3 regions of the Lysinibacillus sp. FJAT-14222 genome follow, and region 1 is predicted to be linked to each of the others. Evidence: riboswitches for the same ligand, from Rfam matches in the RefSeq annotation. Region 1 holds a riboswitch; each other region holds the start of a gene.

Region 1 (7,785 bases):
TGGCTTTTGGATTAATCCCGTGTCCTCCAATGCCATTATCTTTTGCCGCGCCAATAATTCCTGCTACATGCGTTCCATGATCACCAGGATAAGAAGTATTGGCAGGTGCTGCAGCATTATATGGTGGTAGCACTTGAGATTTTAAATCTGGATGTTTAAAATCCACACCAGAATCGATAACGGCTACTTTTACATCATTGTTGCCCGCTAATTCTAGTGCTTTATCAATTTGAAGTAGGTTTAAATGATACATATCCTGTTTCTTTGGATCTGTTTTTGTGCCAAAGGAATGATACACATAGCTTGGGGATACACTTTTAACCCCTTTTTGTGTAGCATAATATGAAACTGCTTTTTCTAAATTTGTTCCTTTGTTCAGTTGGATAACATCGTAACCTAATGAAGGGATAGAGCGGATCACTTTTGAGCCAATTTTATTATGTACATTCTTATCAAGACCGGAATGTTTGACGATAATCGTATCCTTGCTAATCCATTCTTTTTGATTTTTAAATGTTTGGTCCTTATTGCTAGCTACTTTCACTAAATCTTGGTTCTTTGCTGTTTTTTGTGGAGCTTCAGCAAAGGCAGAAGTAGCAGGAACCATTAGTGCTGCAGATGCTACTAAAGCGATTGATTTCTTATTCCATTTCTTCAATTATATTTCCTCCTTGAATGTCTTATTTTGTGACATCTATACTAATACGAATGGACGATAGAAAAGTTTCGTAATAAAAATATATTTTTCCAAAAGAACCAATCCGTATTTTTCTATTTAATACATGGTAAAAAAGTTGCGTTAGCAGACTAAAAGGGGAGGGAGTTCGAATACCCTCTTTGACCAATAAGTGTCCATAGCTAAAACAGACTTATAGGCTACGGGTGTCCCTTATCTAATCGATTTGTGAGATTGCAGTCAAGGAGAGTGAAAAAGCACGCAACAATAATCCCCAACAGGCTATGTTCCTAAAAATGTTTTAAAGCTGCTCAATAAGTCTTTGTAAATCTTCTTTCGATCGAGGCATTATAATGTTTTTCTCAATTAGTTTTTTGTTTTGTAAGGCAATCGTCATTTCAAAGACCCATGGACGTTCAAGATGGGCTCTTTCAAGCAAATCCTCTTGAAAGAACATTTCAACTGGATCCCCATTATAAATAATTCTCCCAGCTTCCATGACGATTATTTGATCTGCCCATTCATATGCCAAAGCGATATCATGCGTTGCTAGTAAAATTGTTCGTTCACCGTTCTCTAATGTAGCTAAATACTGTAAAACTTGTGCAGCATAATAATTATCTAGCCCAGCTGTCGGTTCATCTAATAGTAATACGGAAGGTTCCATTGCTAGTACTCCTGCCATTGCGACACGTTTTTTCTGTCCAACACTTAAAAAATGTATCGGTTTATCGAGCAATGCTTCAACTTCAGTTTGAGCGACAGCCCATGCAATTTTCTCTTCAATTTTTTCAGTTGTCCAGCCAAGATTCAGAGGCCCAAATGCAATATCCTGCTTAACTGTACCCGAAAAAAGCTGGTTGTCTGCATCCTGAAAAACAATACCAACCTGTTGGCGTAATACTTTTAATGCTTTTCTACTATAATTAAGTTCTTTGTCACAAAAGGCTATACTTCCAGTGGTTGGCTTCAAAATTCCATTTAAATGCTGAAATAACGTTGATTTCCCAGCCCCGTTATGACCAAGTAAAGCGATTTTTTTCCCCTTTGGAATCTGTAGTGTAATATCTGTTAAGGCATGAGTTCCATCTGCATAAGCGTAAGATAAATGTTTTAATTCAAAGAATAAGTCTGTCATCAGAAAAAACCTCCATAAATGATGAGGAATATAAAAATTGCAGCAATACCTAGCCAGTTTTTCATGTTATAGGTAACATCCTCCTGCCAATAGACAGTTTCGCCACCACGTGCTTCCATCGCATTGTTTAATTCACGACTTCGTTGGAACATCTCAGCAAATAAAGCTGTGATCAGCATTGATACTGAGCGAAGCCACTGCATAGGGGAGCTGTAACCTAGTCGAGCCTGCTGGGCAAGATGAATTTTTTGCATACTATCTAAAAAGATAAAAATAAATCGATACGTAAGTTCTACTAGTTCTACAAACAAAGTGGGAAGTCGCCAAAGTCGTAGGACGTGACAAATAGATTGTACCGATGTCGTGAGAATTAAAAAATACAAACAGCTAATGCTGCCAAGGACGATGAAAAAAAGCTGTTGCGCTGTCACTAGGCTCGCACTGCCTACAAAAATTGTCCAACTATTAAGAGAAAATGACCAAATGTGTGCAGGTAGCGTGCTCGTTGATGGCGTTATCGAAATTAAAATAGATACTAAACTTGACAGTAAAAAAAATCCCGGTAGCAATAGTAGTTTTGCATAATATTTAATAGGGATTTTTGCGCTTAAAATGATAAAAGCACTCATTACAATAAATGTAATGAGTGAAATTCGTTCATCTCTCATGATAAGCGACAATAGAAGAAGTCCAAGGGATAACGTCATTTTTTCTAGCGGATGAACAGACGCTAGCTTATTCATATAAGCATACTTATCAATGAGTAACATAGCGTTTAACCTTCTTTATGTTTGCCGCGCATTAAACCGATGAAATAGCCGATAAATCCAGCGCCGATAGCAGCTTGTAGTGCGAATAATAAGCTTTCAATTTCACCACTTGGTGGCTCCCATAAGCTTTCAAACCATGGCTCGTAGTCAGCATTTATTTCACTAATTGCTGCTTCCGCTTCGCCATCAGCACCCTCAAATTCTGCGCCCTTTTGGATAAATAGGGGGATGATTGCTAGTAACACAACAATTGCTAAGAGCAGTAAGTTTTTTTTCATTTTAGTGTGCCTCCTTTGCTGAGAAAACACGTAATGCTTTTAATTCGCTCACATTGTATTTTTTCAAGAAGTTCATAACGATCACTGTTAAAATTCCTTCACTAACAGCAAGAGGAACTTGTGTTAACGCAAAAATGCCAGCAAATTTTGTGAATGACGCCATAAAGCCTCCGACTTCAGATGGGAAGGCAAGGGCTAGCTGTACAGAAGTGACAACATATGTACCTAAGTCACCAAGCATTGCTGCTAAAAAGACAGCTACTGAAAAGGATAGTCCCATTTTTTGTGAGCCCTTAAATACATAGTAAACAATAATAGGACCAACAATTGCCATGGAAAAGGTATTTGCCCCTAATGTTGTAAGACCACCATGTGCTAAAAGTAAAGATTGGAATAATAATACGATTGTTCCGATAACACTCATGGCTAGTGGCCCAAAAAGAACTGTCCCAAGTCCAACTCCTGTCGGATGTGAGCAACTTCCCGTTACAGAAGGGATTTTTAAGGCTGATAGCACAAAGGCAAAGGCACCCGATAGACCTAATATCATTTTTGTCTCAGGATTTTCATCAATGGTTTTACGAATAGAACGTAATCCTAAAATAATAAATGGAATCGATACGACCCACCAAAAAATCGCCCATTCAATCGGCAAAAAGCCCTCCATGATATGCATCGCAAATGCACGATTTGGCACGAATAAAAATGCCAGTAAGAAATAACTAAGCTTCCAACCTGAGAATTTCAAATATCTCTCCTCCTAACATTAAATTTTTCGATTGTAGCGTGCGAAAATAAAAAAAACACTTCTCCAATTGCGGAAAAGTGTATAGCTAAAAAAGCAAATAGAATTCTAATCTGCTAAGCCGCACACCTATCCTCGTAGGTTGAAACGATCACATATTTTTCGGCAGGTCTCCTGGCTTTAGTTCAACGTTTTATAGGCCTTCCCATCCTTTGGACAGTGACATTATCTATAAAACTCTCTAGTACAGTGGCGGGACCGCGCCGGATTTGAACCGGCTTCCCTTTTAAGCGAAATGACGAACACTTCGCACCGAAAAAAGATGAAGTTGTGAGATTTCACGACAAAGTGTAACATGAATTTCCATATATATGCTATACTTTTTATGAAAAAATGTTTAATTGAGTCTCAATGTCGAAAATTCAGATAAATAGAGAACTAATGTCACATTTTTCTAAAAAAATTAATATAAATGTCACAAATTAAGAAAGAAATATTGAAATTTTAAAAAAATAAGCTATGATAGAAACAGTTTTCAATTACATAAATTCATATAAAACGTCCATAAGTGCTTGAATATTTTCAAGATAATAGGGAAATCGGTGAAAATCCGATACAGCCCCCGCTACTGTAATAGCTGATGAAATCGCAAAGGCCACCATTTATAAAAAAAATGGGAAGGTGCGAAAGTAAAAGGAAGCTTAAGTCAGGAAACCTGCTTATGTGATGATGCATGCAAACTTTTCGGAGGGAGAAGTTGAAGCGAGAGCGAGTACCCGTATATTCGTTTTTATTTAGCTTCTACAAAACCTTTACTCTTCCGTCTAGAGTAAAGGTTTTTCTTTTTCCTAAAAGCAAATGAGGGGAGAACAACTATGACAACTTGGAATTTAGAGGGGATGAAAACACATCTTTTTATTTGCAATGGTAGTAGCTGTATGAAAAAAGATGCAGAGGAAATTACACAGGCAATCCGAGATGAAATACAGTTGCTGGCACTTGATAAGGAGATACATACGACAAGGACTCGCTGTAATGGCAGATGTAAGGATGCTTGCGTTGTCATTGGATATCCTCAAGGGAATTGGTACCGTGTGCCGACAACGGAGCATGCGAGGGCACTCGTGCAAGATTTAAATCATGAATCGTTACATAATGAGCATGTCTTTACATTGCGTGAAGGTTCGTTACAGCGGACAGCACAAACAACAGCCATTAAAGGCATTGAAAAGGTGAAAGAGGGGTAACAAAATGGCGCAAAAAGGTAAGATTTTCGTAGTTGGCTTTGGCCCTGGAGATTTTAAACATATTACGACTCGTGCTGTGGAGGCACTACAACAAAGTGATATGATCATTGGTTATAAAACTTATGTTGAACTTATTCAGGATTTAGTTAGCGCAAAGTCGATTATTAGTACTGGTATGACAGAGGAAGTTTCACGTGCACAGGAAGCAGTACGTCAAGCAGAGGCTGGAAGTATCGTATCGGTTATTTCGAGCGGAGATGCAGGCGTTTATGGCATGGCAGGATTAGTGTATGAGGTATTAATCGAGCTAGGTTGGACAGAAGCAACTGGTATCGAGGTTGAAATTGTTCCAGGCATTTCGGCTATTAATTCGTGTGCAAGTTTACTAGGTGCTCCAATAATGCATGACGCCTGTACCATTAGTTTAAGTGACCATTTGACACCTTGGAATTTAATTGCAAAGCGAGTAGAAGCGGCAGCAATGGCGGATTTTGTTATCGCTCTTTATAACCCAAAGAGTGGCCGTCGTACGAGACAGATCGTAGAGGCACAACGAATTTTATTAGAATATCGTTCGCCAGATACGCCGGTAGGACTTGTGAAGAGTGCTTACCGTGATCGCCAGGAAATTACGATGACGACTTTAGCAGAAATGCTGGAACATGATATCGGCATGTTAACAACGGTTATTATCGGGAATTCATCAACGTTCTTCTATGACAATAAAATGATTACGCCGCGTGGTTATCAGCGCAAATATACACTTGGTGAAGAAAAACAACCGTTACGACCACATCAACGACTTAGAGATGAAAATGAACCTTGGGCAATGAATCAAGAAACAGGGAAGGCACGTAATGATTTTGCGACAGATCCCAATGCCAATCGAATTAAGCCCAGTTTAGCCATAACACCAGAACCGAAGCCTAAAAAATCATCACTTGAAATGGCGACAGCAGCTCTAACAATGGTGAATGGAACAAGTGCTATGAAGGTAACACCTAAGCTTGTTCAACAAAAAATCCAATCCATTTTTGAATTAGCTGTTAGTCCAGGGGTAGCCAATAAGTTCTTTACGCCTCAACAAATGATGACGTTAGCGGAGGTCGTTGGTGAGGAAGGAACGATGGAGTATACACCAGACCATCAAATTCATTTGAAAATTCCAACGGCTGAGCCTGAAGAAATTACTGCAAAGCTTCGTGAAGTGGGCTTTTTACTAACACCAATTGGTGACGTGCTATCGTTAAAGGCTTGTGACTTCTGTTACGGAGAAAAGGCCGATTCGATTCCTTATGCGGAAGAGATTCAAGAAAAGCTTGGAGGTATGTCGTTACCGAAAACATTAAATATTGGCTTTAATGGCTGTGGTATGGCATGTTATCGAGCCGTATTTGATGATATTGGTATTGTTTATCGCAAAAGTAAATTTGATGTTTTTATTGGTGCTAAGCCGGTTGGCCGTACTGCACATGCTGCCCAGCCTGTTGTTGAGGGCCTAGAGCCTGAACAGCTTATACCGCTTATCACAGACATTATCGAAGAGTATAAAGCAAATGCACATCCAAATGAACGTTTGTTTAAATACTTTAAGCGTGTGAAAAAGATCCTACATTTTACGTATCAGGATATGTCTTCAAAAATAAAAGTAGAGCCAGCTCCGTGCGGCGACTAGTGAGGAGTAATGAGATGAAAGCAATTTTATTTGTCGGCCATGGGAGCCGTTTAGCAGCAGGAAATGATGAGGTACGCACGTTTATCGAGCAAATGACACCTCGTATTGATGAAAGCTTTTTAGTGGAAACATGTTTCTTAGAGTTTGCATCTCCAAATATTGAAGAAGGTATTACGAACTGTGTGAAGAAGGGTGCTACAGAGGTACATGTTATTCCGATTATTCTTCTTCATGCTGGACATTCAAAACTTCATATTCCAGCAGAAATCGAACATGCGCGTGAGCATTATCCAAATATTACGTTCACATATGGCCAAACAATCGGTATCCATGACGAAATATTTGCTATTTTAGAAGACCGTTTAGCAGAAATTGGCTTTAATGCTGAGGAAGAACATAAGGATACTGCCATTTTATTAATTGCACGAGGCGGTAGTGACCCAGCTGCAAATGGTGATTTTTATAAAATTACACGTTTATTATGGGAAAAACTCCCGGTTCAGTATGTAGAAAGCGCCTTTATGGGTGTCACAGATCCTCGTGTTGAAGAAGGAATTGAGCGCTGTGTGAAGCTGGGTGCTAAAAAAATCATTATGCTACCGTATTTCTTATTCACAGGTATCCTAATGGAACGTATGAACGGCATGTGTAAGCAATTTAACGAAAAATATGCTGACTGTGATATTCAAATTGCCAACTATTTTGGCTATCATGAGCGTTTGCAAAATGTGTTATTAGAGCGAATTGAGCAAGCTGTGAATGGTACATCAACAGGTATGCAAGATTTAGAAAATTATCGTGCTTATGCGGCGGTGCATGGACATGCGCATCATCATCACCATCATGACCACGATCATGGACATGATCACCACCATGAAGAGGAGCCAGTGAAATGATTTTCATGTTAGCAGGGACGAGTGATGCAAGGAATCTAGCACTTGAATTACAGTCAGCAGGTTACGCTGTGACAGCTACGGTCGTTACTGAATCAGCCGCTTCAAGCCTTGCAGAAGTAGGCCTCCCTCATTTAATTGGTCGATTAACGGCTGAGGAAATGGCGACGATTATCACAGAGCGAGGGTATCGTTTAGTTGTAGATGCCTCTCATCCATTTGCTGAAGAAGCTTCAAAAAATGCTATGGCTGCTGCTGAGCAAGCAAATGTTCCGTATATTCGCTATGAACGTGCCCATGAGCATTATGCACACCCACTAATTACGATTGTGAAAGATTATGAGGAGGCTGCCCATTTAGCAG
Region 2 (7,785 bases), on a different contig from region 1:
GCTATAGTCGTTCCAGTAAATGCGAAATTTACGCTGCAAGAGGTTGAGTATGTAGCGCAGCATGCGGATGCTAAAGCTATTCTAGTACATGAAGTCATTTTTGCAGCAGTCGAAAACATCACGATAGTCCCTTTAAAAATTAAAACAGGTCAAGAGCAGGCTGGTTGGCTAAACTATGAAACGCTTATTCAACAGGCGAGCACTCAAACTATTGATTGCCAGCTTAATGAAGATGATGTCTCAACGATTTTATATACCTCGGGTACAACGGGAAAACCAAAGGGTGTGTTGTTCAGCTATCGCAATATTTTAACTGTAGCGCAAATGATTGCAGTTGAAATGGAAGTAAAGCCTGAAAGCCGAATCCTTCTCATGATGCCGTTGACTCATTCGGCTCCATTACATTTATTTTTAATGGCAGGCGTACTTATAGGCTCAACAAATGTGCTAACACCAACGTTTACACCTGATTTGTTTATTGATTCGATTGAGCAGGAAAGGACAACACATTTCTTTGGTGCACCTGTCGCTTATTTATTAACTGCCCAAATGCCAAGATTGCAAACGGCTGATTTATCATCGATGAAATGGTGGGTTTATGGTGGAGCGCCTTTATCACAAAACGAAGTCCAGCATCTACAAAAAGCTTTCCGCACAGATAATTTAACTTGCGTTTATGGCTTAACAGAGGCTGGTCCGAATGGTTCGTTATTGTTTGGCAGAGAACATGCAACGAAGGCGGGAAGTATTGGCCGGCGTGCACCACTTGGAGCGGAGCTGCGCATTATTAACGACAATGGAGAAGATGTCAGTGTTGGTGAAGTGGGAGAAATTGTGTTACTTGGTGAAGGTAATATGCTGGGCTATTACAAGGATGATATCGCAACAAAGGCTGCATTTATAGATGGCTGGCTGAAAACGGGTGATTTGGCTCGCGTGGATGAGGATGGATATATTTGGATTGTTGATCGTAAAAAGGATGTCATTTTTTCTGGCGGTGTGAATATTTATCCGAAAGAAATTGAAGATCGTATGTTGAGCTATGAGGGAATATTTGAGGTTGCTGTCATAGGTGTACCACATCCAGAGTGGGGAGAAACGGTGAAGGCCGTTTATGCTTCTAAAATAGAAATTAACGAGGACGAACTTAAAGCTTATTTGGAGGAGCATCTTGCTAAATATAAAATTCCACGCATCTTTGAACGTGTAGAAGCGCTACCACGGAATGCATCGGGCAAAATACTAAAACAAACTTTGAAGGGACAAGAGGTGAGATAGCATGAAGGTTTTACAGCAGGAAGAAATGAAAACAACGAATTTTTTTAAGGATAATGATACACTTCATAAAGTTTTAGAAATGATGCTAGATAAAGAGTTTGTGGAATATGCAACACGCGAGTTAACAGATTTTGGTGAGCTTTGTGCTGGAGATATTGATGTGAGAGCCAAACATACGGATAGAGAGGGTGAACCTCGATTACAAAGGTATAATGCCTATGGTGAAGAAGTGTCAGAGATTTGGGTTAATGATGGCTATAAAAAGACAATTGAAGAGACGTACAATACTGGCATTGTTGGCTATGTGCATAAAGATATTCCGCAATTAGGTAGAAAGGGCAACTATGTGTATAGCTTTGCTCAAGGTTATATACTGTCCCATACTGAGCCAGGCTTTTACTGTCCTGTTACTTTAACAATGGCAACTGCTTATCTCCTTGACCATTATGCGAGTGATGAGGTGAAGGAGCGCTTTTTACCACATGTTTGTGCAACAGGAGATACCGAGCTATATGAGGGAGCGACATTTTTAACGGAGCGTCAAGGTGGCTCTGATGTTGGTGCGAATGTTGTAGAGGCAAAACAGGACGGCAATCAGTATCGTTTATATGGTGAGAAATATTTCGCATCAAACGCAGGAATGTGTGGAGTAGCCATGGTATTGGCACGTATGGAAGGGGCTCAGGCAGGCTCAAAGGGCTTAACATTATTTGCGGTTCCATGGCGGAAAGAGGATGGAACAGTTAATAACCTCCGCATTCGACGTTTGAAGGATAAACTTGGCGTTAGAGCCGTACCTTCGGGTGAGGTGGAATTTGATGGTGCACTAGCTTATGTCGTAGGTGAGCCGAATAAAGGAATATATTATATGCTGGAGGCGCTTAATTTATCAAGAATTTGCAATGCTGTTGCATCTATAGGCATTATGCGCCGTGGTTATTTAGAGGCGAAGCACTATGTGACAAATCGTCAGGCATTTGGTAAGCCTTTAACGCAATATCCTATGATTCAGGATACGCTAGGGAAATTCGCTGCCAAGCTTCATGTGGAGGTTGCGACAGTTTTTGATCTTATTCATCAGTACGATAAAGTTACAAGTGGACAGGGGAATGAAGAGGACATCATTTTGAATCGCTTGTATATTGCTATCATGAAAAAAGAAACGGCAGAGCAAGCGGTACATTATGCGAGTGAAGCGATTGAATTACATGGTGGAAATGGCTATATTGAAGACTTTGTAACACCTCGCTTATTAAGAGATGCACAGGTGCTTACTGTGTGGGAGGGAACTGCCAATATTTTAGCTTTAGAGCTCATTCGTTTAGTTGATAAGTTTCATGTCCATGAATTGTTTGTTCGTGTCATGGAGGAACGTCTAGAAAAACTAGCTGACAGTCCATTAGTGGAAATTGTAGTGGAGCAATTAGCAAAATTAGACTCGACTTTGCAAACATTTAGCGGTTTAGATGAAGCGACGAAAACGTTTGAAGCAAAAAAGGTCGCAGAAAAAATGGCACATTTATATGAAAGTGTTGTAGCGGTCGAATGGGCACAAAAATTCGGCGGCAAATATGAAAAGCTAGCAGATATTTATTTAGAGAGCACATGGGCATTGCGAGAAATGGGTGCACCAATGAAAACGGTCCAGTATTTTTCAGATATAGTTTAACTTCTTTCAGCAAATGTTTTGTGTGGCGAAAGTGAAACGTCAGCTACAAATGTTTTGTGTAGCGAAAGTGAAACGTCAGCTACAGGTGTTTTTTGTAGCGAAAGCAAAGTGTCAGCTACAAATGTTTTTGTAACATAAGTGCAACTTTAATTATAGAAGTCTCCCACCTCTATAGGTTGTGAGATGAATGCGGGTTATGTTACTTTTCAGTAGGTGTCCAAATAGAAGTCGTCTCGAATGGAGGCGACTTCTTTTGTTTTCATGTATAATAAAAATCAACTGAATATTATAAAGGTTCTTTACTTATGTAAAGTGAAAAGGGAAATCGGTGTAATTCCGATGCGGTCCCGCCACTGTATGTGTGAGTTTTTTCAATTTGCGCCACTGAAAATTTCGGGAAGGCATGAAAAAGCGAATGGAGCACGAGCCAGGAGACCTGCCTTTATAGAAAACACGTTGCAGCCTACGAGGATAGGGTGGTGGATTTTGTATGCGTATTTTTTGTGCAAATTTGACCCCCTCATCTTTTTGTGATGAGGGGTATTTGTTTTGTAAGATTGATGTCGATAAATTTGAAAAAATGAGCGATAAATCCACAATGTTGAACGATAAACCTGATGTTGGGTGATAAAACAACAAAGTTAGGCGATAAACTCATAATGTTGGGTGATAAACCTAAAATGTTGGGCGATAAATCCACAATGTTGAGCGATAAACCCGATGTTGAGTGATAAAACAACAATGTTAGGCGATAAACTCATAATGTTGGGTGATAAACCCAATGTCGGCTGATAAACCCACAACCTTGTGCGATAAAAGCTAAAATATATCGATAAATCAGAAAAACAAGTCGTTAAAATATACGCACAGATAAACTAAGGAGGATTTTCACATGAAGAAATTTTGGAAAATAGGATTATCAGCATTTTTAGCTATTGGCTTGGTTGCTGGATGTAATGCAAAAGAGGAAACAAATGAAAAGTCACCATCTTCTGAACAGCAGAAGCAACAAGAGACATCAAAAGTTGACGAAGCAGCATTCCCGATGACGATAACGGATGCGACTGGCAAGGATATTACGCTAGAAGCACCACCTGAAAAAATTGTCTCGCTCATTCCAAGTAACACTGAGATTTTATTCGGCCTTGGCTTAAATGATGAAATAATTGGTGTAACAGATAATGATGATTACCCAGCGGAGGCTACTGAAAAAGAAAAGGTTGGGGGCATGGAGTATAATATTGAGCAAATTATTGCTTTAACGCCAGATATCGTTTTTGCGCATGCATCGAGTATGACTTTTTCAGAAGGAGCAATTGAACAGCTTGAGGCTGCAGGCGTGAAGGTATTTGTTGTTGCAAATGCTAAAGACTTTAATGACACATACACATCAATTGAACAGCTAGGTCGTGCAACAGGGAAGCTAGAAGAGGCTCAAAAAATTGTCGCAAATATGAAGGCGAAAGTTGAAGAAGTTCAAACAAAACTTGAGGGTGTTAAACCAAAGAAAGTCTTTGTAGAAACGTCTGATGAGCCAGAAATTTATACAGCTGGTAAAGGTACATTTATGAATGAAATGCTAAATATGATTCATGCCGAAAATGTAGCAGCAGATGCAGATAACTGGTATAAAATTGATGCTGAACAAATTATCGCGAAAAATCCAGATGTCATTGTAGTGACATATAATTATGTACCTGATATTTTAACGAAAATTCCACAACGTGCAGGCTTTGAGACAATTACTGCCGTGAAAAACAAGGACATTGTACAAGTAGATGAAAATACGACGAGTCGTCAAGGTCCGCGTTTAGCAGATGGTCTTGAAGAATTAGCGAAAGCTATCTACCCTGAGGCGTTTCAGTGAGTAGAATATTAATAGCCTATGTAACAGCAATTACGCTTCTGATCATTAGCATCTGGTGTGGCGTAGCGATAGGCTCGGTTCATGTTCCACTAGAAGTATTGTGGAATAAGGCGGCTGATGAAACAGCTGCCAATATTTTATGGAAAATTCGTTTACCTCGAGTCCTGCTGGCAGGGCTTGTCGGGGCGTCTCTTGCCATTGCAGGGGCAGCTTTTCAAGGTTTATTAAAAAATCCATTGGCAGATCCTTATACGTTAGGGGTTTCCTCGGGTGCATCTGTTGGCGCAGTGATGACGATTTTCTTTAGTGTATCAATACCGGTAGTTGGCCATTATACATTGCCAACCTTCAGTATGATAGGTGCAATATTAACGATGGTAGCTGTCATGGGCTTTGCTAGAATAATAGATCGCTCACTGAAAATGGAAACCCTTATTTTAACAGGAGTCATATTTAGTTCGTTTTTAGGCTCCTTAATTTCTTTAATGATTGCATTATCCGGTGAGGAGCTACGGCAAGTTATTGGCTGGCTGCTCGGATCAGTATCGATGCGTGGTTGGCCATACGTTCAAATGATTATTCCGTTTGTAATAATTGGTTCGATCATGCTCTGGACACAAAGACGTGAGTTAAATGTTCTGTTATATGGAGAAGAACGTGCGAAGCATTTAGGTGTCAATGTTAAGCGCAGTAAATATTTAATTTTAGTAGGTGGATCAATGTTGACTGGAGCGGCGGTAGCTGTTTCTGGCACGATTGGCTTTGTTGGCTTAGTTGTACCCCATATGACGCGGATGCTTTGGGGTTCTGATCATCGTCATTTATTGCCATTATCATTTTTAAATGGGGCAACTTTGCTCATTATTTGCGATTTAATAGCACGAACAATTATTATGCCTAGAGAGCTACCGATTGGCGTAATTACTGCCTTTATTGGGGCGCCCGTCTTTTCCTATATTTTTTATAAGCAACGTAGAAGTAAGGGGGTACGGGCATGATTGTTGTTAAACATCTTTCTGGCGGCTATGAAGATGTGCCGATCGTCCATGATATTAGTTTTTCCGTTGAAAAAGGGAAAGTACTTGGGATTTTAGGGCCGAATGGTAGCGGAAAATCGACGCTGTTAAAAGTAATGAGTGGCATATTACCAGCAACTGCAGGCACTATATTAGTAGATGGTAAAAATATCAACTCTTACAATGCCCGTGCATTGGCCAAAAAAATGGCGGTACTACCACAATTACATGCCAATGCCTTTTCCAACAGTGTACGTGAGGCAGTATCACTTGGACGTTATCCACATCAAACTGGCTTCTTTTCAAGCTGGACTGAACGCGATGAACAAGCAGTCCAACATGCAATGATGCAAACCGGTGTGAAACGCTATGAACAGACATCGATGGAATTTTTGTCGGGCGGTGAACAGCAAAGAGTTTTTGTAGCCCAAGCTCTTGCACAAACAGCGGAAATATTACTGTTAGATGAACCAACGAACCATCTAGATATTGCCCATCAACGTCAAATTTTAGATATGGTGCGAAAGGAAGCAATAGAATGTGGTTTAACCGTTATTATGGTGCTACATGATATGAATTTAGCTGCCCTCTATTGTGATGAATTATTACTAATGGAAGGGGGGCGGATGCGAGCATTTGGGGCACCACATGAAGTATTAATTGCCTCGCAAATCGAAGACGTCTATCATGCGCGCGTAGCGACATATGCACATCCTGAAATTCCAAAACCTCAAATTACAATGATGCCAGCTTCAGTTGAACATCAGCAACGTGCTGTCATTCAAAAAGTAAATTTCACTGTTACGGATCATTACATTCAGCTTAAGTCAGAGTTTCCTTTAAAAACGGTTTCCTCAGCTGTCCATAATCCGGGTATCGGTTGGTATGATTGCCTGTTAAATCGCTCTGTACCAATAGATTATGTGATTAGTGATGTAAAGGGAGAGGTCGCTGAATTTTTACAAAAGGAGCTTTTCTCATCTACAAGCACAGTCGTCATGTTAACGGCTGTCCCGACAGAACTTGTAGCTATTAATGAATTTAAAGCTTCCTTTGGTAGCGTCCTTGTTGCTGTAACTGCTGGTATTGGCAATGCTGTTGATGTGTCACGCACACATGAAAGACAGGATGAACCATATATTGGTACTATAAATACGTGGGTCATTGTTAATGGTTGTTTATCAGAAGAAGCGTTTTTCCAAGCGATGATGACAGCTAATGAGGCAAAGACAAAGGCATTGCAATCAGAAGATATTCGTGATGAGCTTAGTGGTACGATTGCAACAGGCACTGCTACAGATAGTTTATTGATTGCGGCGACACAAAAAGGGGAAGAAATGCTGTATGGGGGCCCAATTACTGATGTAGGTAAGATAATCGGTAAAGGTGTTTTTGAAACAACTGTACAGGCAATAAAAAATTATAAAAACAATTTTAGGAGATGAGAGAAATGAAGCTTTACACGAAAACAGGCGATACAGGGAAAACAAGTCTTATCGGAGGTCGCGTTGACAAAGATAGCTTACGCGTAGAGACTTATGGGGCAATCGATGAATTAAATTCTTTTATTGGCAAGGCCGTAAGTGAATTAGATCGTGAGCTATTCAAGGATATTCTAATTGATTTAGAAACGATTCAGCACGAGCTTTTCGATGCAGGTGGCGACCTTGCTAACGTTATGAAGGAGCGTCATTATAAGCTTACAGAGCAGCCAATTGAAGTGTTGGAATCTCGTATTGATGCATTGTCAGATGAAGCACCACCATTACAGCGCTTTATTTTACCAGGTGGTGCACCAGCAGCCGCAACCTTACACATTGCTCGTACAGTAGCGCGTCGAGCAGAACGTCAAATGGTAACGCTTATGAAGGAAATGGATGATGTACCGACGATTGTGCAAAAGTATTTAAATCGTCTATCTGATTATTTATTTGCAGTTGCACGTGTTGTTAATT
Region 3 (7,785 bases), on a different contig from region 1:
AATCGAGATAAATTGGAGGAACAGAAAATGAATCATTTAAAAGGAATTCACCACGTTACTGCTATTACAAGCAGTGCTGAAGAGAATTATAAATTTTTTACTTATGTGTTAGGGATGCGATTAGTGAAAAAAACGGTTAATCAAGATGATATCCAAACCTATCATTTATTCTTTGCGGATGACAAAGGTAGCGCTGGTACTGATATGACATTTTTTGATTTCCCCAGCATTCCAAAAGGTGTGCATGGAACAAATGAGATTTCAAAAACTTCATTCCGCGTACCAACAGATGCAGCATTAGACTATTGGGTAGAACGTTTCAATCGATTAAATGTTAAACATACAGGTATTAAAGAGCAGTTTGGCAAAAAAACTTTATCCTTCGTCGACTTTGACGACCAACAATATCAACTTATTTCTGATGAAAACAATACAGGTGTTGCATCAGGCACTCCATGGCAAGATGGACCGATTCCTCTGGAATATGCAATTACAGGCCTAGGCCCGGTTTTTGTGAGAGTTGCTGATTTTAAATATTTCAAAGAAATGCTAGAAAAAGTGATGCTCTTTACAGAAATTGCAGAGGAAGGAGATTTCCACCTATTTGAGGTCGGAGAAGGCGGAAATGGTGCACAAATGGTTGTAGAATTCAACACAGTTTTACCGGTAGCACGTCAAGGTTTCGGTACAGTACATCATGCTGCATTCCGCGTAGAGGATCGGGCTGTATTAGATGAATGGACTGAACGATTTGAAGGCTTTGGCTTCCATACTTCTGGTTATGTAAATCGTCACTTCTTTGAGTCACTTTATGCACGAGTAGCACCACAAATTTTATTTGAGTTAGCTACTGATGGACCAGGATTTATGGGCGATGAGCCTTATGAAACTTTAGGTGAAAAATTATCATTGCCACCATTTTTAGAGCCGAAGCGTGCACAAATTGAAGAACTTGTTCGTCCTATTGACACTGTAAGAAGTACGATTACGTTCGATAAAGAATATGAGTAATATCTTTCATTCCATTCAGCAGAGAAACATAAGTCTCTACTGAATGGAAATTACATACTCTTAACAGAAAAATAATTGGAGGTCAGCTAGATGGAATTTGCAAAGCTAATAGATAAGCGCCGTTCTGCAAATAATTTTATAGAGGGCATCAAGATGAGCGAAGAAGATATACGTCCCATTTTGGAGGATGTTAAGCTTGCTCCTTCAGCCTTTAACTTACAGCATACGAATTACATCATTGTGTTGGATGAAGAAATGAAAGAAAAAATAAGAGAGGCAGCTTTTGGGCAATATAAAGTGCATTCAGCTTCAGGAGTCATCCTTGTATTAGGAGATAAAGAAGCCTATAAAAATACTGCTAATCTTAGTCAAGGGATGGTAGACTTAGGCATTATTAATGCTTGTGAGTTAGAAAATCTTGTTGCTGAAAATACGAAATTTTATGAAGAACGTGGCGAGGAATTTATGAAAGAGGAAGCCATTCGTAACGCTTCACTTTCAGCTATGTTATTTATGCTGGCGGCCAAAAATCGCGGATGGGATACATGTCCAATGATTGGCTTTGATCAGCAACAAATGAGGGCTCTTTTTAATGTGCCAGAAACACATGAAATTGCACTAATGATGACAATAGGTAAGGAAAAAGAAAGCAGTCGCCGCTTCCGTGGTTATCGTAAACCAGTTGAGGAATTTGCAACCTATTATTAGAGCGGTATAAAATAAAGTTGCTTTACAAATAATAAAGTTAATGTACATTTAGGAGGAAACATTGTGAAAGTAGTAGCAATCGTAGGTAGTATCCGTAAAGAATCTTATAATATGCAATTAGCAAAATTTATTCAAAAGCGTTATGCAGAAAAAATTGATCTTGAAGTATTAAGCTTAAAAGATCTACCGATGTATAACCAAGATATTGAAAATGAAGCACCACAACCAGTATTAGATTTTAAGGCAAAAGTCAAAGCGGCAGATGCAGTTCTTTGGTTGACACCAGAATATAATGGTACAGTACCGGGTGTTATGGTTAACGCAATCGATTGGTTATCTCGTATAGACAAAGTAATGATAGGCAAGCCATCATTCATGATGGGGGCATCAATGGGTAACTTAGGTACTGTTAAAGCACAATTACATTTACGAGATATTTTATTCTCACCTGGTGTGAATTCACCATTACTTAGTGGTAATGATGTTTATATTGGAGCAGTACACACTAAATTTGATACAGAAGGCAATTTAACAGATGAAGGTACTATCAAATTCCTAGATGTAGTTATTGATAACTTCTTAAACTGGATGAAAAAATACGTTTAAAAATAAAAAACTGGGATCAGCACCATAAACGTGTGGTTGATTTCCGTTTCGACTAGGCGCTTTCCTGGGGGCGTTTGATGAGCCGCTTTTGTTGCTGCCGCTACGTTAGCACTACGCTTTCGCACAGAAAACATCCGCTTCGCTGCAGGGTCTCGGGCCAACATGATGTTGGTCACGAAGGTGTTATCACAGGACGTGATGGTTTTAGCCTTCGTTCCTCTATTGCTGATCCCCGAGGAGTCGCCCAGTCTCCACTACAATCAACTATTTGCATAGTAAACGTTTTAACAAAAGTCATCCACAACTTTTGGTGATGAACCAAAAACTGTCCAATTAAGTATGCTATATACTTTTGGACAGTTTTTTATCTCTTTATTTAATAGGGATTATTTTTAAAACTTTTTGAAGGCGGTATGCAAAAATACCCGCAAATATAGCTAAAATAATATCCTTTGGCAAAGGAGGCATCATCCAAAGCCATGCTATCTTATAAGTGAAAGCATCAGGAGCACTAGCCCATAGCTTGTAGGCAAAGTACATCCAATTTGTCCCTAGTAAATAATTAATTGCTGTTGCAATTAATGCAGCAACTACATAACTTGTCTTCGTTCCACTGCGTTCTACAATAAGCCCCGCGACAAATGCAGCAACTATAAAAGAGACAATAAAACCAAATGTAGGACTTAAAATTTGTCCAAAGCCTCCGCTGAAACGTGCAAATACAGGTGCACCTGCTAAACCGATACACATATAAACAGTGCAAGCGAGTGCCCCTTTTCTACTACCAAGAATAAGCCCTGCTAAAATAGCAAAAAATGTTTGCAATGTGATAGGTACTCCACCAACCATCATGAAAGGTACAATGGACGTGATATTAGCTCCTATCATTATCAATGTTGAAAATAGTCCAATATAGGCAATATCGACTGTTCTTAATTTGTGATGCGTGTGTTCCGCGACTGTTGTCATTATTTCACCCCTAAAAAGTAATGTTGATAATAATAGTGTAAAAAAATAAAGTTTTTGTGTCAACCTTATAATTTGTTTAGGTTAACACAAAAACTTTTATCCTGCTTAAGTTGATAAATAACTATTAGTTATAGACTAACTATTAAAATATATGATAGAATCGTCATAATTTTAAAATATTAGATACTATTGGTGTGACATCTTATACAATGTGTCACTTAAAAGGGAAGTCGGTGCAAATCCGACGCTGTCCCGCAACTGTAACGAGGAGTTCTATGATGATTTAGCCACTGTTCTAGAATGGGAAGGCCATCATAGTAACATTGATTCGAAGCCAGGAGACCTGCCAATTAGTGATTCCTGTAATGCCCACGAGGATGAAAGCGATTACGGACAATAGTAGAAGGAAATCCTTCTGACTTTGTTTAATCAAGGGTATTTCTATGCGTAATTTGCATGGAATACCCTTTTTTGCTTCATTTATAATGAATGATAGGAGTTAATAAACAAATGAATAAAAAATTTATGCTACTTTCAATGACTCTTCTACTAGTACTTATAATTTCAATGACAATTGCGATTATGGTTGGATCGGTTTCCGTTACGCCACTTTATGTATGGAAGGTCATCCTTTCTAAAATCCCAATTATACAAAATTCAATCGAACAAGATTGGAGTCGCTCACAGGAAATTATCATTTGGCAAATACGAGCTCCGCGTGTATTACTCGCTGCTATCGTTGGAGCGGGCTTGGCAATTGCTGGAGCAGCTATTCAGGCACTTGTTCGTAATTCAATTGCTGAACCATATATTTTAGGGATCTCTTCTGGTGCCACAGTTGGTGCCACAGCTGTCATCATATTAGGTGCTTTTTCATTTCTGGGCGTTTATGCTCTGTCCATATCTGCATTTTTAGGTTCTCTCACAGCGATGGGGTTAGTTTTCTTCTTATCGCGTGTGGGCGGTAGAGTCTCTGTCTTTAGACTTTTACTTTCAGGGATGGCGGTGTCGTTTATTTTATCTGCTATTTCAAATTTTATATTAATGACGTCGAAGCAAGAGGGGGGAATGAAGGCAGTCATGTTTTGGATGCTAGGAAGCCTAGCTGGTGCGAAGTGGAGTAATCTTTTAATTCCTGCAGTTATTTTTATTGTAGTATTTGCCTTGTTATGGCTTCACTATCGAAGCTTAAATTTATTACTTCTTGGGGAAGAAGCAGCTGTCACATTAGGGGTCAACTTACAACAGTTTCGGATACAGCTTATCTTATTAGTATCATTATTAACAGGTGTGCTTGTCGCTGTAAGTGGTTCAATCGGATTTGTCGGCCTAATCATTCCACATATTGTACGGCAGATTGTAGGTTCAAACCATAAATATGTTATACCGATTAGCGCTTTACTAGGGGGGATTTTCTTAGTTTGGGCAGATGCACTTGCCAGAATTTTAATTGCCCCTGAAGAAATGCCAATTGGAATCATCACGGCTTTTTGTGGAGGACCATTTTTCATTTGGCTGCTACGTCGTAACAATTATTCTTTCGGTGAAGGAGATTAAAGCATATGACATTAGAAGCGAAACAAGTATCTTTCTCCATTTCTGATGAACGCATATTACATGAAGTAAGTGTTCAAATAAAGGACAAGCAATTTGTTGGGCTAATCGGTCCTAATGGTAGTGGGAAGTCAACGCTATTAAAGAATATGTATCGTTTATTAAAACCAGAAAGTGGAACAGTATTATTAAATGAACAGGATATTTTAAAGCAATCGAGTAAAGGCATAGCTAAAAATTTAGCAGTTGTAAGTCAAGAAACACCGGTCTTATTCGATTTTACAGTACATGATTTAGTAAGTATGGGGAGAACACCTCATAAAAAACTATTGGAGTTTGATCAAGAACGAGATTTTCAAATTGTAAAAGATGCACTGAACCAAACAGGTATCGCTCATTTAGAGAAACGCAGCTTTAGCTCGCTTTCGGGTGGAGAAAAAAAGCGTGTGATGGTTGCTCGTGCCCTCGCTCAGCAAGCGCAGGTCCTTATTTTAGATGAGCCAACAAATCATCTAGATATTCAGCATCAATTGCAGCTAATGGATCTAATTCAAACTCTACATTTAACAGTTGTTGCTGCAATACATGATTTAAACATTGCAGCTATGTATTGCGATCAAATTTATGTTTTACAGCAAGGCCGAATTGTTTGTTTTGGAACACCAGCAGAAGTGCTTACACCGGCATTATTACAAGATGTTTTTGGCGTTTATGCCGATATTCAAACACATCCACTTACAGGTAAGCCATATTTAATGTATATCCCAGAGCAATTCGCGAAGGAAGATTTAGAAACTACATAAAGTGATTGATATATCAAAGCCTATTATGCCAAAAAATTAAGGTTGTAATTATGGTTTTTGGCAAAGCGAGGGGTTGATTTCCGTTCCGACTGGGCGCTTTGTTGCTGCCGCTACGCTTTCGCACAGAGCAGAGCTTCCTGGGGGCGTCCGATGTGAGCCGCTTTACTCGCTTTGCTCGCTCCAGGGTCTCATCTGTGACGCTGATCCCCAAGGAGTCGCCCAGTCTCCACTCCAATCAACCACTTCATATAATATATATCTTCTGGCCTGTCACTCTAATTAATAGTGATAAAATCCTCAAGATACACTATTTACATAGTTATAAAATAAAGTTTCAACGAAAAAGTTTATTTCAAAAGGCTTATTCACAGTATAAAGAATTGAAGTCAAATTAAGATATTGCTTTTAAACCTGCCACACCAATGATAATGGCGATGATACTAATAATTCGAGTCAGGTTTTTAGATTCTCCAAAGAATATAATATTCACGAGAACAGCACCAACTGTACCAATACCAATCCATACTACATAGGCGATGCTTAACTGTAAATAGTTAAAGGATGCATATAAAAGCACAAAAGACATTCCAAAGCCGCCTACATATATTAATAAATTACGTATAGTTTTTTCCTGACTATAAAAGCGTAAACCTACAACACCTATAATTTCTGAAATTGCAGCTAATAAAACAAGGAACCAACCCATTATGCATGAGCTCCTTTCTTTTCAACAGGATCTTTTGAAGGGTTATCAGATAAATTAAGACCAATAACACCCAGTACTAAAATAAACATGAAAATTCCTTTAATAGCATTAAACTCCCCGTCAAAAATAAAAATGTCCATTAATGTAGTACCAATTGTACCGACCCCAGCAAAAGTCGCATAAACTGTGCCTGTAGGTAGGTTTTCACAAGCTTTCGATAAGAAATGAAAATCCAACGCAATTAAGGACACAATAATAATCCAATGCCACCAAGCATTTGCAACATTAAAACCAAATATCCAAAACAATTCAAACAAACTAGTTAATCCAACATAAATCCAATCTTTTTGCATAGCTAAATTCCTTTCATTTATCCATTATTATGACTGACATTCAGTCATTTTTGGTCTAAAAGAGAACGTCACTTATGTGTGACGTAAACCGAGTGCATGATGTAAAAAGTCGAGGAGCTCAAGCTTTTGAAGTCTAATTGTTTCTTCTTCACTGTCGTCATACAAATAAATTTGTTCAGCGGCAGATTCTACTAGACCAATTATAAGTTTGGAAGAACGTGTAGTATTTAGAGAAGCACGTATCGTTCCTTGGTGTTGAGCCACAGATAAGAAATGATTCATCCATTCGTAATAGGGTGCATATATATTTTCCCATTCTTTCATATGCTCAGTTTGTGTAATACCGGCATAGATAAGTGCAAATACATCTCGATATTCCTCTGTTAGAGAAAAAACAATATCTACTACTTTTTCAAGCTGTTTTACAAAAGGCTCTTGTGTCGAAATACCATCGTTAATAGCAGCAATAATTTTTTCAACCATAACTTTCGCAATGGCTGGCATAACTGAAAGTCGTGATGGGAAATAAAGATAAAATGTTCCTTGTGCAATACCTGCAGCTTTTACGATATCTGAAACCTTTGTCTTTTCTATTCCTTTTTCACGAAAAACTTCAATTGCAGCCTGAATAATTTTCTCTTCCTTTGACATGGAATCCCTCGCTTTTGACCTGCTTATTTAATATGTTACAAAATAGCTGAAATAAAGTCAAAGAAAATGACTGACAGTCAGTCATTATTTTCGTGTATATATGTATCTAAAACGGGGAATTTTATTCGTGAAAGGATTTGATGAAAATGAAAGAGGTAAAGGTTGCGCAATTAGATCAGCAACAGCTTGAAAAAATTAATGAGCTAGAAAAGAAAATTGGAGTAACATTAGTGGCATATGATTCTTCTACAATGTCATCACAGGGCTCGGGTGCCTTTGAGTCGATTAATAGTGCTCACAGCAATCAACCTTCATAATTAAGAGTAAAATACCTTGCAGTAATGTGAGGTTTTTTCATTTTTACGAAAAAATAATAGGAGTGGTTACAATGATGAAAGATTTCTATACAGATTTACATATTCAT

What was found. Region 1 has a riboswitch for cobalamin ahead of AN161_RS13905 (energy-coupling factor ABC transporter permease). Riboswitches for the same ligand answer to the same signal wherever they lie in the genome.
Region 2: another riboswitch for cobalamin. It lies ahead of AN161_RS22100 (ABC transporter substrate-binding protein); the one in region 1 lies ahead of AN161_RS13905 (energy-coupling factor ABC transporter permease).
Region 3: another riboswitch for cobalamin. It lies ahead of AN161_RS13275 (iron ABC transporter permease); the one in region 1 lies ahead of AN161_RS13905 (energy-coupling factor ABC transporter permease).

Annotation. Positions count from the first base shown of each region.
Region 1 covers NZ_LIYL01000029.1:57,431-65,215, forward strand. Annotated here, with positions in the region: gene AN161_RS13885 (S8 family peptidase) at 1-658, opposite strand, end outside; gene AN161_RS13890 (ATP-binding cassette domain-containing protein) at 978-1,814, opposite strand; gene cbiQ (cobalt ECF transporter T component CbiQ) at 1,814-2,584, opposite strand; gene AN161_RS13900 (energy-coupling factor ABC transporter substrate-binding protein) at 2,590-2,862, opposite strand; gene AN161_RS13905 (energy-coupling factor ABC transporter permease) at 2,864-3,610, opposite strand; cobalamin riboswitch at 3,754-3,939, opposite strand; cobalamin riboswitch at 4,157-4,345, shown strand; gene AN161_RS13910 ((2Fe-2S) ferredoxin domain-containing protein) at 4,483-4,854, shown strand; gene cobJ (precorrin-3B C(17)-methyltransferase) at 4,859-6,529, shown strand; gene AN161_RS13920 (sirohydrochlorin chelatase) at 6,544-7,425, shown strand; gene cobK (precorrin-6A reductase) at 7,422-7,785, shown strand, end outside.
Region 2 covers NZ_LIYL01000050.1:274,858-282,642, reverse strand. Annotated here, with positions in the region: gene AN161_RS22115 (long-chain-fatty-acid--CoA ligase) at 1-1,278, shown strand, start outside; gene AN161_RS22110 (acyl-CoA dehydrogenase family protein) at 1,280-2,947, shown strand; cobalamin riboswitch at 3,223-3,406, shown strand; gene AN161_RS22100 (ABC transporter substrate-binding protein) at 3,840-4,814, shown strand; gene AN161_RS22095 (iron ABC transporter permease) at 4,811-5,812, shown strand; gene AN161_RS22090 (adenosylcobinamide amidohydrolase) at 5,809-7,275, shown strand; gene AN161_RS22085 (cob(I)yrinic acid a,c-diamide adenosyltransferase) at 7,281-7,785, shown strand, end outside.
Region 3 covers NZ_LIYL01000025.1:35,676-43,460, forward strand. Annotated here, with positions in the region: gene AN161_RS13255 (ring-cleaving dioxygenase) at 28-1,011, shown strand; gene AN161_RS13260 (nitroreductase family protein) at 1,102-1,719, shown strand; gene AN161_RS13265 (NADPH-dependent FMN reductase) at 1,783-2,325, shown strand; gene AN161_RS28860 (hypothetical protein) at 2,322-2,501, opposite strand; gene AN161_RS13270 (biotin transporter BioY) at 2,698-3,294, opposite strand; cobalamin riboswitch at 3,468-3,660, shown strand; gene AN161_RS13275 (iron ABC transporter permease) at 3,805-4,851, shown strand; gene AN161_RS13280 (heme ABC transporter ATP-binding protein) at 4,857-5,651, shown strand; gene AN161_RS13285 (SMR family transporter) at 6,043-6,357, opposite strand; gene AN161_RS13290 (SMR family transporter) at 6,357-6,710, opposite strand; gene AN161_RS13295 (TetR family transcriptional regulator) at 6,783-7,361, opposite strand; gene AN161_RS30155 (hypothetical protein) at 7,508-7,678, shown strand; gene AN161_RS13300 (endonuclease Q family protein) at 7,753-7,785, shown strand, end outside.